DNA from 4 places in the Saccharibacillus brassicae genome. Region 3 is predicted to be linked to each of the others. Evidence: a T-box and tRNA genes for the amino acid it is inferred to sense, from the RefSeq annotation. Region 3 holds a T-box; the other regions hold tRNA genes.
What was found. The T-box of region 3 lies ahead of leuS (leucine--tRNA ligase). A T-box ahead of a tRNA ligase gene usually reads a tRNA of that ligase, here a tRNA-Leu.

Region 1 (3,598 bases), 2.0 Mb from region 3:
AACCTGTCCGACGGCCAGGGCGCGTTCGCGGCCGGCACCGTCATCGGCGACCGGATCGGCAAAGAAGGCGGCCGCGTCAGCTACGCGGACGGCGCCGCCGGACAAGCGCTCGTGCTGGACGGCGCTTCGGGCGTGAGCCTGCCAAGCAACCTGATCGAGAGCGCGTCGTATTCCGTCTCGCTCTGGGTGAAGCCGGAGCAGCTGACGTCCTTCACGCCGACGTTCTTTGGCGCCAAAGACGAGACGCATTGGCTGAGCCTGCTGCCCAAAGGCTCGGTCGGCGACCAGACGATGCTCTGGTCCGGCAGCGCCAGCTGGTACGACGGCGTGACCGGCACGAAGATTCCGGCCGGCACCTGGTCGCATCTGGCGTTCTCGGTCGACAAAGGCACGCTGACCGTGTACGTGGACGGCGAGCGCAAGTTTTCCGGCACCGGCTTCCCGGACCTGTTCACGGAAGGCGCGAACCGCACGTTCGCCCTCGGTGTAAACTGGTGGGATGCCGCGTTCAAAGGCCAACTGGACGAATTGAACGTGTACGCAGGCGCGCTGACGCCGGAGCAGGCGGCAGCTTTGGCCCAGCCGGCGAAGTAAATCGTAAAGGGAACGCCGCCGGAACACTTGGGAAGCTTGAGCTTTCGGTACAGGAACGCGAACGGAAACAGGAAGAAGCGGGCTGCCGTTCCTTCCTGTTTTTTTATTTAACCCTTTAGATCGCCGCAGTGTGGTATAATAGAGAGATTCATACCCGAGCGTTCACATTTTCCTAAACAGGAGGTCGATCTATTGAGTACATTCCAGGATTGGAATCTAAAGGTCAAAAAGACGTTCAATGCGACAAGCAACGAACAGGTGCTGACGGTTACGGAAGCGGGCAGCCTGCTTGGCCTGACCAAGGATCAGATGAAAGTGTATGTGGACAAAAACAAGCTGACCAAGGTGCCGATCATGCGCAGTACCCATCGTTATCTCGTGCTTGAACAGGAAATTAACGAGATTCTCAAAAAAGTTTAACAAGAATGCTTGTCAACTTCTTCGGATCGTGATATATTATTTCTTGTGCTCGCGAGGTAATCGCAGCCATCAAGATATGCGGTCGTGGCGGAATTGGCAGACGCGCACGGTTCAGGTCCGTGTGGGCTAACCCCCGTGGAGGTTCGAGTCCTCTCGACCGCATCCCTTTTAAGAAAAGGTCCGAATTTTCGATGGATAATCGAAGGTTCGGGCCTTTTTTTGCGTGGTCAGACGTTTGACAGTCAGATCCCCGACGGTTATAGTCTTGACATAGTTAGCCTTCTAACAGTATGAGGATCTACAGTATAGGGATCTAACCTTACAATCCGCAAGCACCCGGGAAGGGGCGATCGAGCATGAGCGACAAAGACGGACCTTCGAAAAAGACGAAAAAGTCCAAAAGCGAGAAAAACGCCGCCAAAGCGAAAAAAGCCAAACAGGCGGAGCTGGCCGCTCTGGAAAAGGCCGGCGGCGCAGGTTCTCCGGATGGGAGCGATCCCGCGGCAGAGCCGTCTGCGGCGCATTCGCCGGAGCCGGCGGGACGGGCGGACGAATCCGGCCGGGAAACGGGCGATGGAGCGGAAGCGGCGACGCCGGTGTCGGATCTGCTGCGCGAGATCGGGACGAAGCTCAAGTCGGCATCGGACGGCAGGCTGGCCGAGCTCGGCATGAACGCGCAGCAGGGGCAGATGCTCGGCCACATCTACCGGTTCCGGGAAGACGGCATCATCCAGAACGAGCTGGCCAAGCATTTTAACCGGACCGGCGCAAGCGTCAGCAGCATGCTGCAGGGGCTGGAGAAGAAAGGGTACGTGAAGCGGATCGTGCCCGAAGGCAACGAGCGCCAGAAAAAGGTGTACGTGACGAAGAAAGCGAAAGCGCTGATCCCGGAATTCGACCGTATGTTCGTCGAACTCGAACAGCGGATCACGGCAGGGCTGAAGCCGGAAGAAACGGAAGCGCTGCATGCGCTGCTGGAGCAGGTCAAATCGAGGCTGTAACCCGCGCCTCGCAAGCGGATAGCGGAGATTTCCGCGTGTCCGAACGCCTTGTCCTTTGCGCGGAATCGTGATATATTTGCACACGTGGCGGAACTGACCCAGGGTCGCACGCGGCTTGCTGCAAGCCGATTTCGCGGGCGGGATGCCGCTTCGGCATCCGCAAGGAACGATTACGAGAAGTCAGTCACGCCCTACGGCCGCATCGGCGAGCAGGGCGTTTTTTTGTTTGGCACAAGCAAGCGGTCAAAATACGTGAAAAAGAAGGGTTGGAGATGGCGGAAAGCGGCATACGAACGGGATGGGGCGTCAGGCTTCTGGAGAAATATTTGTCGGGCCGGTCGATCGATTACAGGCAGATCATCGGGCTGTTCGTCCCGCTGCTCGTCGATCAGGTGTTTATCGTCGGGCTGCATATGATCAACACGGCGATGATCAGTTCGGCGGGAGTGGACGCGATCAGCGCGGTCAACATGGTCGATTCGCTGAACATTTTCCTGCTCAGCATCTTCGTGGCGGTCGCCACGGGCGGGACGGTCGTCGTCGCGCAGTACAAAGGCAGCGGCAATTCGATCATGGTGTCCAAAGCGACGGCCGGAGCGGCTTCGGTCGTCTCGGTCCTCGCGCTGTTTATCGGCTTGTTCATGATCGTCTTCCACAATCCGCTGCTGAACCTGCTGTTCGGCTCGGCGGAACCGGCGGTCAAGGAACTGGCGCGTATCTATATGATCGGCAGCGGGTTTTCGTATATGGGCCTTGCGTTTGTGGAAGCGGTCTGCGGCGCGCTGCGCGGCATCGGGCGTTCCCGGGCTTCGCTCGCCCTGTCGCTCGTCATGAACCTGCCGTATGTCGGCTTGAACCTGCTGTTCATCAACGTGCTCGATATGGGCGTGTTCGGCATGACGCTGTCGGTTAACATCTCGCGCTACCTGGCGGCGGCCTGCGCGGTCTATTACCTGATCCGGATCGACGCCGAACTGCGGCTGCGTATCCGGGATTTTTTCCACGTCGGGCTCGATATGTTCAAAAAAGTGCTGGGCATCGGCATGCCGTTCGCGGCGGAACAGATGTTTTTCAACGGCGGCAAAATCCTGACCCAAATCTTCATCGTCAGCATGGGCACGTACGCGATCGCGACCAACGCGATCAGCGGTTCGCTGGCCGGCGTGATGCAGATTCCGGCCAACGCGCTGTCGCTGACGCTGATCACGGTCGTCGGACAGTGTATCGGGCGGCGGGATTTGAAGGATGCGAAAAAGCTGACCAAATCGTTCGTCGCGCTCGGCTCCGTTTTTTACGTCCTGATGACCGTGCTCGTGATGGCGCTGTTCTATCCGCTCGTCGGGTTGTTCAATCCGCCGGCAGAGATCGTGGACGACATCTTCCTGATCGTGCTCGTCAACGCGCTCGCGCAGATTCCGCTGTGGTCGATCAGCTTCATGATTCCGTCGGCGCTGCGCGCGGCGGGAGACGCCAAGTTCACCTCGCTCGTGTCCATGCTGTCGATGTGGCTGTTCCGCGTCGTGCTGGGCTACATTCTCGGCATCGTGCTGGACATGGGCATCCTCGGCGTCTGGATTGCGATG
Region 2 (3,598 bases), 2.0 Mb from region 3:
CGAACGCAAATACAGACCGAGGTGAATCAGGATGAACAAACGGCTTCCCAAATACATGATCTTGAAAAACGAACTGTTAAGTTGGATCGAAAGCGGCCGATTGGTGCCCGGCGGACAAGTGCCGTCGGAGAACGAGATCGCCGAGCAGTTCTCGCTCAGCCGCCAGACGGTGCGCCAGGCGTTCTCCGAACTCGAACGCCAGGGGCTGCTGGAACGGGTGCAGGGCAAAGGCACGTTCGTGCGCAGCGCCGGCATCCGCGAAGAAGCGGCGCAGCCGCGGACGATCGGCATCGTCACGACGTACATCTCCGATTATATTTTCCCGCATATCGTGCGGGGCGCCGAAGCCGAGCTGCGCAGCCGCGGCTATCGGCTGCTGCTTGCAAGCACCGACAACGACAAGGAGAAAGAGATGGAATGCCTGCGCCTTATGCTGAGCGAACCGCTCAGCGGGCTGATCATCGAGCCGACCAAAAGCGCCGAAGGCAATCCCAACCTGCCGTTCTACCTGTCGATGCAGTCGAGAAACCTGCCGTTCCTCATGATCAACGAACGCTACCGCGAACTGGAAGTGCCGTGTCTCAAAGTGGACGACGAACTCGGCGGCTCGACCGCGGCCCGGTATTTGATCGGGCAGGGGCATACGCGGATCGCCGGCTTTTTCAAAACGGACGATCTGCAGGGCGTCAACCGGCTGCGCGGCTTCATGCACGCCCACCGCGAAGCGGGCATTCCGCTGCTGCCCGAGCATGTCGTGACGTACGCGACGGGGCAAAAAGGCGAACTGCCGCTTCGGCGCGTGCGCGAACTGCTCGCTTCGCCGAACCGGCCGACGGCGCTCGTCGCCTATAACGACGAACTGGCCGTACCGCTCATGAATGCGGCGCGCGAGCTCGGACTGTCCGTGCCGGGCGACGTGTCGGTCGTCGGCTTCGACGATTCGGCGCTCGCGCTCGCTTCCGGCGTGCCGCTGACGACGCTGACGCATCCGAAGGAAGAAATGGGCCGGGAAGCGGCCCGGCGGCTGATCGCCATGATCGAGAGCGGCGCTTCGGGTTCGGCCGTCGAATACGAAGACGTCGTCTACGCGCCGGAATTGGTCGAACGGAGTTCGGCGGCCAAGCCTCGGCGGGGGTGACGGGGCGGCGGGCGGTCATGTTGACTTTTTGTGCACATTTTCCGCTCAAAAACCGTATTCTGCGCAAAATGTTGACTTGATGCACACATTTTTCGCGAAAAAGCCCGATTTCCGGCCTAACAGGCAGAAAATGCTGACCCCATGCACACATTTCCTGTTCACGGCCCTCATTCCACCTGAAATGTTGACTTTTTGTGCACATTTTCCGCTCAAAAACCGTATTCTGCGCAAAATGTTGACTTAATGCGCACATTTTTCGCGAAAAAGCCCGATTTCCGGCCCAACAGGCAGAAAATGCTGACCAAATGCACACATTTTCTGTTCACGTCCCTGATTTCGCTTGAAATGTTGACTTTCGGTACGCATTTGCCGGATAAGACTTCCCGATACGGCTGCCGGCTCCCTTTTCCGGCAAAGCGGCAGGGCAACAAGACGAAGGCCAAAAGAGCATGCCGCGTTCCCTTTGGCACGGTATGCGAACTTTCTTGCCAAAAGGCTTGCAATCTGCCTGCCGGCTATGCTATATTATTTGGGCAGGGCAAAAAGCCCAGCCAACTATTATGCGGTCGTGGCGGAATTGGCAGACGCGCACGGTTCAGGTCCGTGTGGGCTAACCCCCGTGGAGGTTCGAGTCCTCTCGACCGCATCTCGTTTCATCGAAGAACCGTCGGTTTCCTTTAGGGAAATCGGCGGTTTTTTTGCGTATTCGAACGTGGGTTTTGCGTATTCGAACGTTTTTTTCCGGCGTTCCCGATCTCGCACTTCCGCCCGGAACCGCCCGTTTCCGACTCTTGCCCGACTCACTCTCCATAACTGCCTGCTGATTTCTTTTGCAGCGAATGAGGTAAAGATACCGAGACGACGGATCGGCTGCCGATCCCGTCCGGAAGACGAACCGAATTCGCAGGGCAATCCGTACGAAACGCCAAGGAGGAACGCCAGCATGAGTATATCGCATCAGTCCCATTCATCCGAACCCGATCTCGATCCGCGGAATATGATTCGCGTCCGCGGAGCCAGCGAGAATAATTTACGAAACGTCGACCTCGACATCCCGCGCGACGCGCTTGTCGTGTTTACCGGCGTGTCCGGTTCGGGCAAATCGTCGCTCGCATTCGGCACACTGTACGCCGAAGCGCAGCGGCGCTACCTGGAGTCCGTCGCGCCGTATGCCAGACGGCTGATCCAGCAGGCCGGCACGCCGCAGGTCGAGAGCATCGAAGGGCTGCCGCCCGCGGTCGGGCTTCAACAGCAGCGCAGCGTGCCGCAGGAGCGCTCCACCGTGGGCAGCCTGACGGCCATCTCCAACGTGCTGCGCATGATGTATGCGCGCGCCGGCGATTATCCGGTCGGACAGCCGGTGCTGTACGCCGAAGATTTTTCGCCCAATACGCCGCAGGGAGCCTGCCCCGAATGCCAGGGGCTCGGCCGGATCTACGACGCGACCGAAGCGTCGATGGTGCCCGATCCGAGCTTGAGCATCCGCCAGCGGGCGATCGCTTCGTGGCCGGGCGCCTGGCACGGGCAGAACCTGCGCGACATCCTGATCTCGCTCGGTTACGACGTGGATAAGCCGTGGCGGGAACTGCCGCAGTCCGATCGCGACTGGATTTTGTTTACCGAAGAGAAGCCGTCCGCTCCGGTGTACCCGGATCTCGATTACGAGCAGATTCAGGAAGCGATCCGTTCCGGGCGCAAGCACGATTATATGGGCAATTATACCGGCGCACGCCGCCAACTGCTTCATATGTACGCTTCCGCCGACAATCCGGGCCGCCGCCAGCGGCTCGAACCTTATCTGGTCGTCGGTCCCTGCCCGCTCTGCCACGGCAAAAGATTGAAGCCGGAAGCGCTCTCCGTCACGTTCGGGGGAATGGACATCGCGGACCTGTTCCGGCTGCCCGTAACCGAGCTGCAGCGCAGGCTTGAAGAAGCCGTGCAGGCGCACGAGTCGCCGAAGGCCGATTCCGCGCATCGGAGAGCGACGGAAAAAGCGCTGATCGCCCGGCGGCTGGTCGAAGACGCGGCGGGGCGGCTGGATCGGCTGATCGCGATCGGCGTCGGCCATCTGTCGCTCGACCGCCCGGCGCCGACGCTGTCTTCGGGCGAGCTGCAGCGGCTGCGCCTGGCGACGCAGCTGATCTCGAAGCTGTTCGGGGTCGTGTACGTGCTGGACGAACCGTCGGCCGGTCTGCACCCCGCCGACGGCGAAGCGCTGCTGGAGTCGCTTGCGGCGCTGCGCGACGCGGGCAACTCCGTGTTCGTCGTCGAACACAATCTCGACATCATGAAGCAGGCGCAGTGGCTGGTCGATATCGGCCCCGAAGCGGGCGAACGCGGAGGGCAAGTGCTGTACAGCGGCCCGCCGGCCGGCCTGGCGGACGTGGAACGTTCGATCACGCGGCGGTATCTGTTCGCGGATTCCGCTTCCGTGCTCCGCGAACGCCGGACGCCGGAAGG
Region 3 (3,598 bases):
TCCGCTCCGTATTCGTTCACGATCTCGTCCGGGTTGATGACGTTGCCGCGCGATTTGCTCATTTTCTCGTTGTTCGGGCCGAGGATCATGCCCTGGTTGACCAGCTTCTGGAACGGTTCCTTCGTGCTGACCACGCCGAGATCGTACAGCACTTTATGCCAGAATCTTGCGTACAGCAGATGCAGAACCGCGTGTTCCGCGCCGCCGATATACAGATCGACCGGCAGCCAGTGATCCAGCTTCTCTTTGCTGCACAGCTCCTGATCGTTGGTCGGATCGAGGTAGCGCAGATAATACCAGCAGCTGCCGGCCCACTGCGGCATCGTGTTCGTCTCGCGGCGGGCTTTCATGCCCGTCTCGGGATCGATGATGTTGACCCAGTCGGTCGCGTTCGCAAGCGGCGATTCGCCGGTGCCCGACGGCTTGATCTCGTCCATTTCCGGCAGCAGCAGCGGCAGGCTGTCTTCCGGCACGGTCTTCATGCTGCCGTCTTCCAGATGCAGGATCGGAATCGGCTCGCCCCAGTAGCGCTGACGGCTGAACAGCCAATCGCGCAGACGGTAAGTCGTTTTGCCTGCGCCTTTGCCGCCTTCTTCCAGCCATTGTATCATGCGCGCGATCGCGTCTTCCTTGTTCAGGCCGTCGAGGAAGCCGGAGTTGACGTGTTCGCCTTCGCCCGTATAGGCTTCTTGTTCGATATCGCCGCCTTTGACGACTTCGATGATCGAAATGCCGAACTTCTTGGCGAATTCCCAGTCGCGCACGTCGTGGCCCGGTACGGCCATGATCGCGCCGGTACCGTAAGCGGCCAGCACGTAATCGGCGATCCAGATCGGCAGCTTCGCGCCGTTGACCGGATTGACCGCGTAAGCGCCGGTGAATACGCCGCTTTTGTCTTTGTTCAGGTCGGTGCGCTCCAGATCGCTTTTATGCGAAGCTTTTTCCTGGTACGCTTTGACCGCTTCTTTTTCGTGCTCGGTCGTAATGACGTCCACGAGCGGATGCTCCGGTGCCAGCACGCAGTACGTCGCGCCGTACAGCGTGTCCGGACGGGTCGTGAACACGTCGATCGACTCGTTCGTGCCTTCCACCTGGAACGTCACTTCCGCGCCTTTGGACTTGCCGATCCAGTTCCGCTGCATGTCCTTGATGCTTTCCGCCCAATCCAGTTCGTCCAGATCTTCCAGCAGACGGTCGGCATATTCGGTAATTTTCAGCATCCACTGACGCATCGGCTTGCGGATGACCGGATGGCCGCCGCGCTCGCTTTTGCCGTCGATGACTTCTTCGTTCGCCAGCACCGTGCCAAGCGCCGGACACCAGTTCACCGGAATTTCGGCGACGTAAGCCAGTCCTTTGTTGTACAGCTGAATAAAGATCCACTGCGTCCATTTAAAATATTCCGGGTCGGTCGTGCTGATCTCGCGGTCCCAGTCATACGAGAAGCCAAGCGATTTGATCTGACGGCGGAAGTTGTTGATGTTCTGAATCGTAAATTCGCGCGGATGGCCGCCCTTGTCGATCGCGTACTGCTCGGCCGGCAGGCCGAACGCGTCCCAGCCCATCGGGTGCATGACGTTGTAGCCTTTCATCCGTTTGTAGCGCGACACGATGTCCGTGGCGGTCATGCCTTCCGGGTGACCGACGTGCAGGCCGGCGCCGGACGGATACGGGAACATGTCCATCGCGTAAAATTTCGGTTTGGAATGATCGGCGTCGTCCGTTTTGAACGTTTTTTCCTCGTCCCATTTTTGCTGCCATTTCGGTTCGATCGTCTGGGCGCGGTAACCTTGCGGACCGCTTCCCTGCTCGTATCTTTCGCTCATCGTCATCTGTCCCCTTCGCTTCTGAAATCAAAAAGCCTCCCGTCTCCAGCGTCAACGACGCTAGGGACGAGAGGCGCTGCTTCCCGTGGTACCACCCTAGTTAGCGGCCGAATGTTCTCTGCTGCCGCTCACTTAAGCATCCGTTATCGGGGATGAGCCGATGCGACTTACCGCGCGCATGCCGGTCATACCGGACGTGCCGCCTTCTGCCGCATATCTCCGAGGCGAGTTCGTACAGGGTTCGCTGCCGGCTTCCACCATCCGCCGACTCTCTTGGAAACGCACCGCTGCCTACTGCTCCTCATCATCGACGAGTTTTTTTACCTGTGCAATGCCCCTATTATATAGAAAACAAACGCAAAAAGTCAATGACTCCGCGCCTTCCGCTCTCAAGCTGTGGTATACTGGTAGGCGCACTCGAAGCACTTGAGGAGGAATTTTCATATGTTCACACCCGAACAGGTCAAACCGTTTATCACGCACGCCGACCCGCTCGTCAGCAACGCGGCGATCCGGTTTTTGGCCGAGACGTATAAATACCCGCAGGACATCTCCGCGCTGGTGCTGGAGAAACTGGTCGCCGCCCCGCGCAAAGAAGACGTGTATCTGCACCGCGCCGCGGCTTTTCCGCAGACCAAAATCACCGTACAGGCGATGCTCCATCTGCTCAAAGCGAATCTCGTGACCGGCAACGCGCGCATCTTCCTGTCCCGCATGCTGCTCGGCAGCAGCCCGGAACTGCTCAAGCCCCATCTGGCGGCGATCCGGGAGCTGGACGAAGACTGGCAAGGCGAAGCGGCCGAGCGCGTGCGCGTGTCGGAATTGACCGACGAATGGGTCCGTCGTCTTTTTAATGAAGAAACGCAAAAAAACAGCGGCCTCGATTACGGCGAGATCGACTACGATACGCTCGATCTGCTGCTGGGCGAAATGATCGAACGCGAGATGCTGCAGCCGCGCGAGACGATGGACGAACTGCAGGAACAGTATACCAAAGACCCGGCATCCGTCCGCACGGTGTACCTGATGCAGGCGGCCGGCAAACTGAAGATCGCGTACGCGCTGCCGCTGTTCTACGACGCGCTCAAGTCCGACAACGATCTCGTGGCCGAACAGGCCGCCGATGCGCTCGTTCGCGTCGGCAGCGAAGAAGTGGTCGAGAAGCTGGTACAGATGTACGCCGAGGAAAAAGACGGCTTCCTGCTGCTCGGCATCGTCGATATTCTGTCGCGTATCCTGCTGCCGTCCGCCGAAGAAGCCTTGATTGCCCTGCTCGAAAAAGAAGACCATTTCACCCGCATCGCCAAACTCGCCGACGGCCTGTGCCGCCTCGGCTCCGAGCAGGCGCTGCCGGTCGTGCAGGAACTCGTGAAGATCGGCTACGACAAAGACTACGTCGAACTGAAAGAGTCGGTCTACGCCTGCTGCGTCATGATGGGCCGCCTGCTGCCCGAGCTCGACGAATGGCGCCGCGAGATCGCGGCCGAAGACGAAGAACGGGCGAAGAAATTGCAGCGTTAAGTCCTAACGTGGTGCTTCCGCGGCCCCGGCGAACCCGACATCGGCCGGGAACGCGCCAAGCCCAAGCCGAATACGCCAAGCAAAAAGAGCAGACCGCGGTCTGCTCTTTTTGCTGTCGGGCAAGCGGCACGCGCCGGGCGCAGCGGCGGGGAGTATGGCCGAGGAGTATGGCCCGCTGCCCGGAGTCAGCGCACCAACACCGACGAGACGAACATCCCCGCGAACAGGACCAGGATGACGACCGGCATCAT
Region 4 (3,598 bases), 2.3 Mb from region 3:
GGTGTCGGAGAAGCGGACAAGTCCAGCAGTTCGGAGACCCGTTTACGGTATTTGGCCGCTTTGCGGCTGCCGTTGATCAGGTTCGACAGGCGGGAAGGCGGAATATCGTAAAGCTCGCAAAAAGATTTCTGGTCCATTTCGAGCTCCGCCAGACGCCGTTTGATTTCCCAACCGAACGGGGTGATCGGTTTTTTTCTCTGCAACGTATCGCTCCTCCTGTTCATGTGCAAACGGATGAATTATAATCGATTAGAGACGGACAAGGGATCATTTACCATAAAACGTATTATATACGCAAAGACGTGAACGTTCAATGGTAATATACGCAAATGCGTAATTATGAGCGAAAAGCGGTCGTGAGGAGGGCGTCAGTTTGCAGTCGATCTACGAACGAATCGAGCAGTTGATCAAGAGCAGCGGCATGACCAAAAAGGCGTTCGGCGAACGCCTCAGTATCAGTGCGGGCAATTTGGGCGATTGGCGCAGAGGCAAATCCACGCCGAGCACGCACAAACTGATCGAGATCGCCGCCTATTTTTCGGTAAGCCTGGATTGGCTGATGACGGGCAAAGAATGGCAGCCCGAAGAAGTCAAAGAAACGGGCGGCCGTTATTTTTTTGAAAGTTTGGGGCAATCGGATTGCCAGCTGGATCAGCTGACCGAAGAAGAGAAAACGTTCATGCGCGAATACATGGCGTTTGCCGCGTACCGGAGAAGCCGCGAGGCGGACAGCGGGGAATCGCGGGATCGGGAAGACTAGCGGGAGCCGGGGAGGACGGAGGGGAAATCCGTTTCGGTCCCGGCACGAAAAAACGCTTTGAAGCATAAGCTTCAAAGCGTTTTTTGGATAGGCGTCCCGTAAGCGTCGGCGGACATGAAGGCAGGCTCCGTCGTCGTCCGCGCGCGCGACCAGCGCTCCGACACGTCGTCGATCATTCGCATCAGCAGCTTGCGCCGGGTCACGTCGTCCAGGTTCAACAAGCGGGCGCAATGATCGACGTACAAGGTCGTATGGTGGTAGAGATAAGCCGTTACGGCTTGCTCGGGTTCGATCTCCAGATTGAAATTGATCCAGGCATAGCAGAGCGGGAGGCAGCCGAACGCTTGGCCGGTCTGGAGCGCTTCCGCGAACGGCGCGAAATTTATCCACGGGTAGAGCGATTTCGACAGCTTCAGCACTTTGCGTCCGGAGCGGCGCATCTCGGTATCGATTTCGTTGGGACAAGTTTTCGTGCGCAGGCTCCGGTCGATCCGGAACGCCGTCTCGACATCGCCGCGGGCGAAAGCGCCGTACAGATCTTCGATCGCGCGTCCTTCGATATGCGTCAATCGGGGATGGATATACGACCGCATCACTTCTTCAAAAGCTTCGACGCCGCTCAGGCGATTGCCGTTCATATCCTCTTTAATGCAGCCGACGGGCGACGGGGACGACGTTTCGAGCAGGGTCATGTAACTGAGAAGCTTTTGTCCGCTGTGCATGATGCTGCGCCTCCTTAAAGGGATAAGTGGATGAATTTTTGTGCGTTATATGAATGTTAGGTTTAGGATATGAAAAAGTTTTTCGTTCGTTATGCTGTTTATTTTTACATGAATATCGGGTGTTGGTCAAGAAAAATGAAGAATTAAGGTTGATTTTCTGCAAAATAATTCAATTAAATGACTCATTGAGTTATATAATATAACATTATGAAGTGCACGGATTAAAATCTTTTATCGGTTTTCGGTTTTTTTGAAAAAGTGGTTGACTGTATGCTTGAAATTAGGTACGATATAGAAGTTGATTCTCTCTTTGACGTGCGGTAGTGGTGGAATGGCAGACACGCTATCTTGAGGGGGTAGTGGGTGTATACCCGTGGAGGTTCGAGTCCTCTCTACCGCATACCGAAGAAGCCTGCAGATCCCGATTTTGGGGTTTGCAGGCTTTTTTATTTTTCCGTGATCCGCTGACGCAGAAAAGCCCTGCGCGTTTGCGAGGGCTTGTGAACTCTGGCTTGGGGTGACCCAACATCAGCCGAGCAGTTTTTCGATGTCTTTCTCCAGCTGATCCGGTGCCGTTTGCGGAGCGAAGCGCTTGACCGGGCGGCCTTCTTTGTCGATCAGGAATTTGGTGAAGTTCCATTTGACCGATTTGGAACCCATAAGGCCCGGCGCTTCGTCGCTCAAATATTGGAACAGGGGATGCGCGTTTTCGCCTTTGACGTCCACTTTTTCGAAGATCGGGAATTTGACGCCGTAGTTCACTTGGCAAAACTCTGCGATTTCCTCGTTGGTGCCGGGGTCCTGTTCCTTGAACTGGTTGCTCGGGAAGCCGAGAATCTCCAGGCCGCGGTCGTGGTATTTGTCGTACAGATCCTGCAAGCCCTGGAACTGCGGCGTAAATCCGCACTTGCTCGCGGTGTTGACAACGAGCACCACTTTTCCTGCGTAATCGGACAGCTTGACTTCGTCCCCCTTGGACGTGCGGGCTTCGTATTCATACACGGACATATTGAATTCCTCCTCATAAAATGATTACTCTCTTTTTGATTGTAAACAACTTAATTGAGTTTTGCAATTCGCTTTCGTTTCATTCGTCTCTGTTTGCTTTATAAATTAGATAGTTTGACGGACAGTGCATGCTTTTAAAATTTCACACGAATAGAAGGAGTGACGATATCATGGAATCTTTATATACGGCAAAAGCAACGGCCCGCAGAGGCGGAAGAAGCGGAATCGTCGAATCGGAGGACGGAGCGCTGAATCTGCAGCTGTCCGTACCGAAAGGGCTCGGAGGCGGCGGAGGCACCGGCACCAATCCGGAAGAACTGTTCGCGGCCGGCTACAGCGCCTGCTTCGAGAGCGCTCTGGCCAACATCGCCCGCAAAGAAAAGCTCGATATTCCCGATACCGAAGTCACCTGCCATATCCATATCGGCAAAGACGAGACGGACGGCGGATTCAAGCTTGCGGGCAAGCTGGAAGTGCGCATTCCGGGACTCGATCCCGACAAAGCCAAAGATCTGGTAGAAAAAGCGCATGCGTTCTGCCCGTACTCCAAAGCGACGCGCGGCAACATGGACGTGGAACTGAGCGTCGTCTAAGTCCGAACGGAAACGGAAGCCGGAAAGTGTCCCGCAAGTGGGCCTTTCCGGCTTTTTTTCGTCAAAGTCGCGCCGGAAGCGCGGTTGACACGAAGGGTGAAATTCATTAAGCTATATAAGCACGCGCCGTGGGTGAAGATTGCATCCTATGACGAGACTAAGAATAACGGGTGATACGAATATGGCTTACAGACCGACTGTGGTAAATGTAGATAAGGCCGGAAGCAACGACAAGGACGGATTGTACGAGTACGTCGTGCATCTGGAAGACGGCACGATGTGCCGCGTCTTCTATAATCGTTATCCGGAGTGGAAGCTGACTCATATCAGCCGCCTGCTCAAGACCCCATGCCCGATCTGCCGCAAGGACTATATCTGCAACTGCTTCGAGAAGTTCAAGGGCGAACTCGACGCGCAGCTGCGTGACGGAAGAATTGAACAACTGCTCGCGTAATCGGACAGCGGACGTACGGGATAACCCCCGTGCGTCCGCTGTTTTTGATAGGAACCGATCT

Region 1: it encodes a tRNA-Leu, which carries the amino acid that the T-box ahead of leuS (leucine--tRNA ligase) is inferred to sense. The anticodon was not compared.
Region 2: it encodes a tRNA-Leu, which carries the amino acid that the T-box ahead of leuS (leucine--tRNA ligase) is inferred to sense. The anticodon was not compared.
Region 4: it encodes a tRNA-Leu, which carries the amino acid that the T-box ahead of leuS (leucine--tRNA ligase) is inferred to sense. The anticodon was not compared.

What each region holds. Positions count from the first base shown of each region.
Region 1 is NZ_CP041217.1:2,769,627-2,773,224, forward strand. Features, by position in the region: gene FFV09_RS11580 (LamG-like jellyroll fold domain-containing protein) at 1-594, shown strand, start outside; gene FFV09_RS11585 (helix-turn-helix domain-containing protein) at 787-1,014, shown strand; tRNA gene FFV09_RS11590 (tRNA-Leu) at 1,093-1,176, shown strand; gene FFV09_RS24130 (MarR family winged helix-turn-helix transcriptional regulator) at 1,371-2,015, shown strand; gene FFV09_RS11600 (MATE family efflux transporter) at 2,288-3,598, shown strand, end outside.
Region 2 is NZ_CP041217.1:4,398,342-4,401,939, forward strand. Features, by position in the region: gene FFV09_RS18245 (GntR family transcriptional regulator) at 32-1,138, shown strand; tRNA gene FFV09_RS18250 (tRNA-Leu) at 1,701-1,784, shown strand; gene FFV09_RS18255 (excinuclease ABC subunit UvrA) at 2,082-3,598, shown strand, end outside.
Region 3 is NZ_CP041217.1:798,809-802,406, forward strand. Features, by position in the region: gene leuS (leucine--tRNA ligase) at 1-1,826, opposite strand, end outside; T-box leader at 1,886-2,143, opposite strand; gene FFV09_RS03170 (HEAT repeat domain-containing protein) at 2,271-3,347, shown strand; gene FFV09_RS03175 (MFS transporter) at 3,533-3,598, opposite strand, start outside.
Region 4 is NZ_CP041217.1:4,088,401-4,091,998, forward strand. Features, by position in the region: gene FFV09_RS16950 (hypothetical protein) at 1-203, opposite strand, end outside; gene FFV09_RS16955 (helix-turn-helix domain-containing protein) at 374-760, shown strand; gene FFV09_RS16960 (urease accessory protein UreF) at 832-1,482, opposite strand; tRNA gene FFV09_RS16965 (tRNA-Leu) at 1,800-1,882, shown strand; gene FFV09_RS16970 (glutathione peroxidase) at 2,011-2,490, opposite strand; gene FFV09_RS16975 (organic hydroperoxide resistance protein) at 2,661-3,083, shown strand; gene FFV09_RS16980 (hypothetical protein) at 3,265-3,537, shown strand.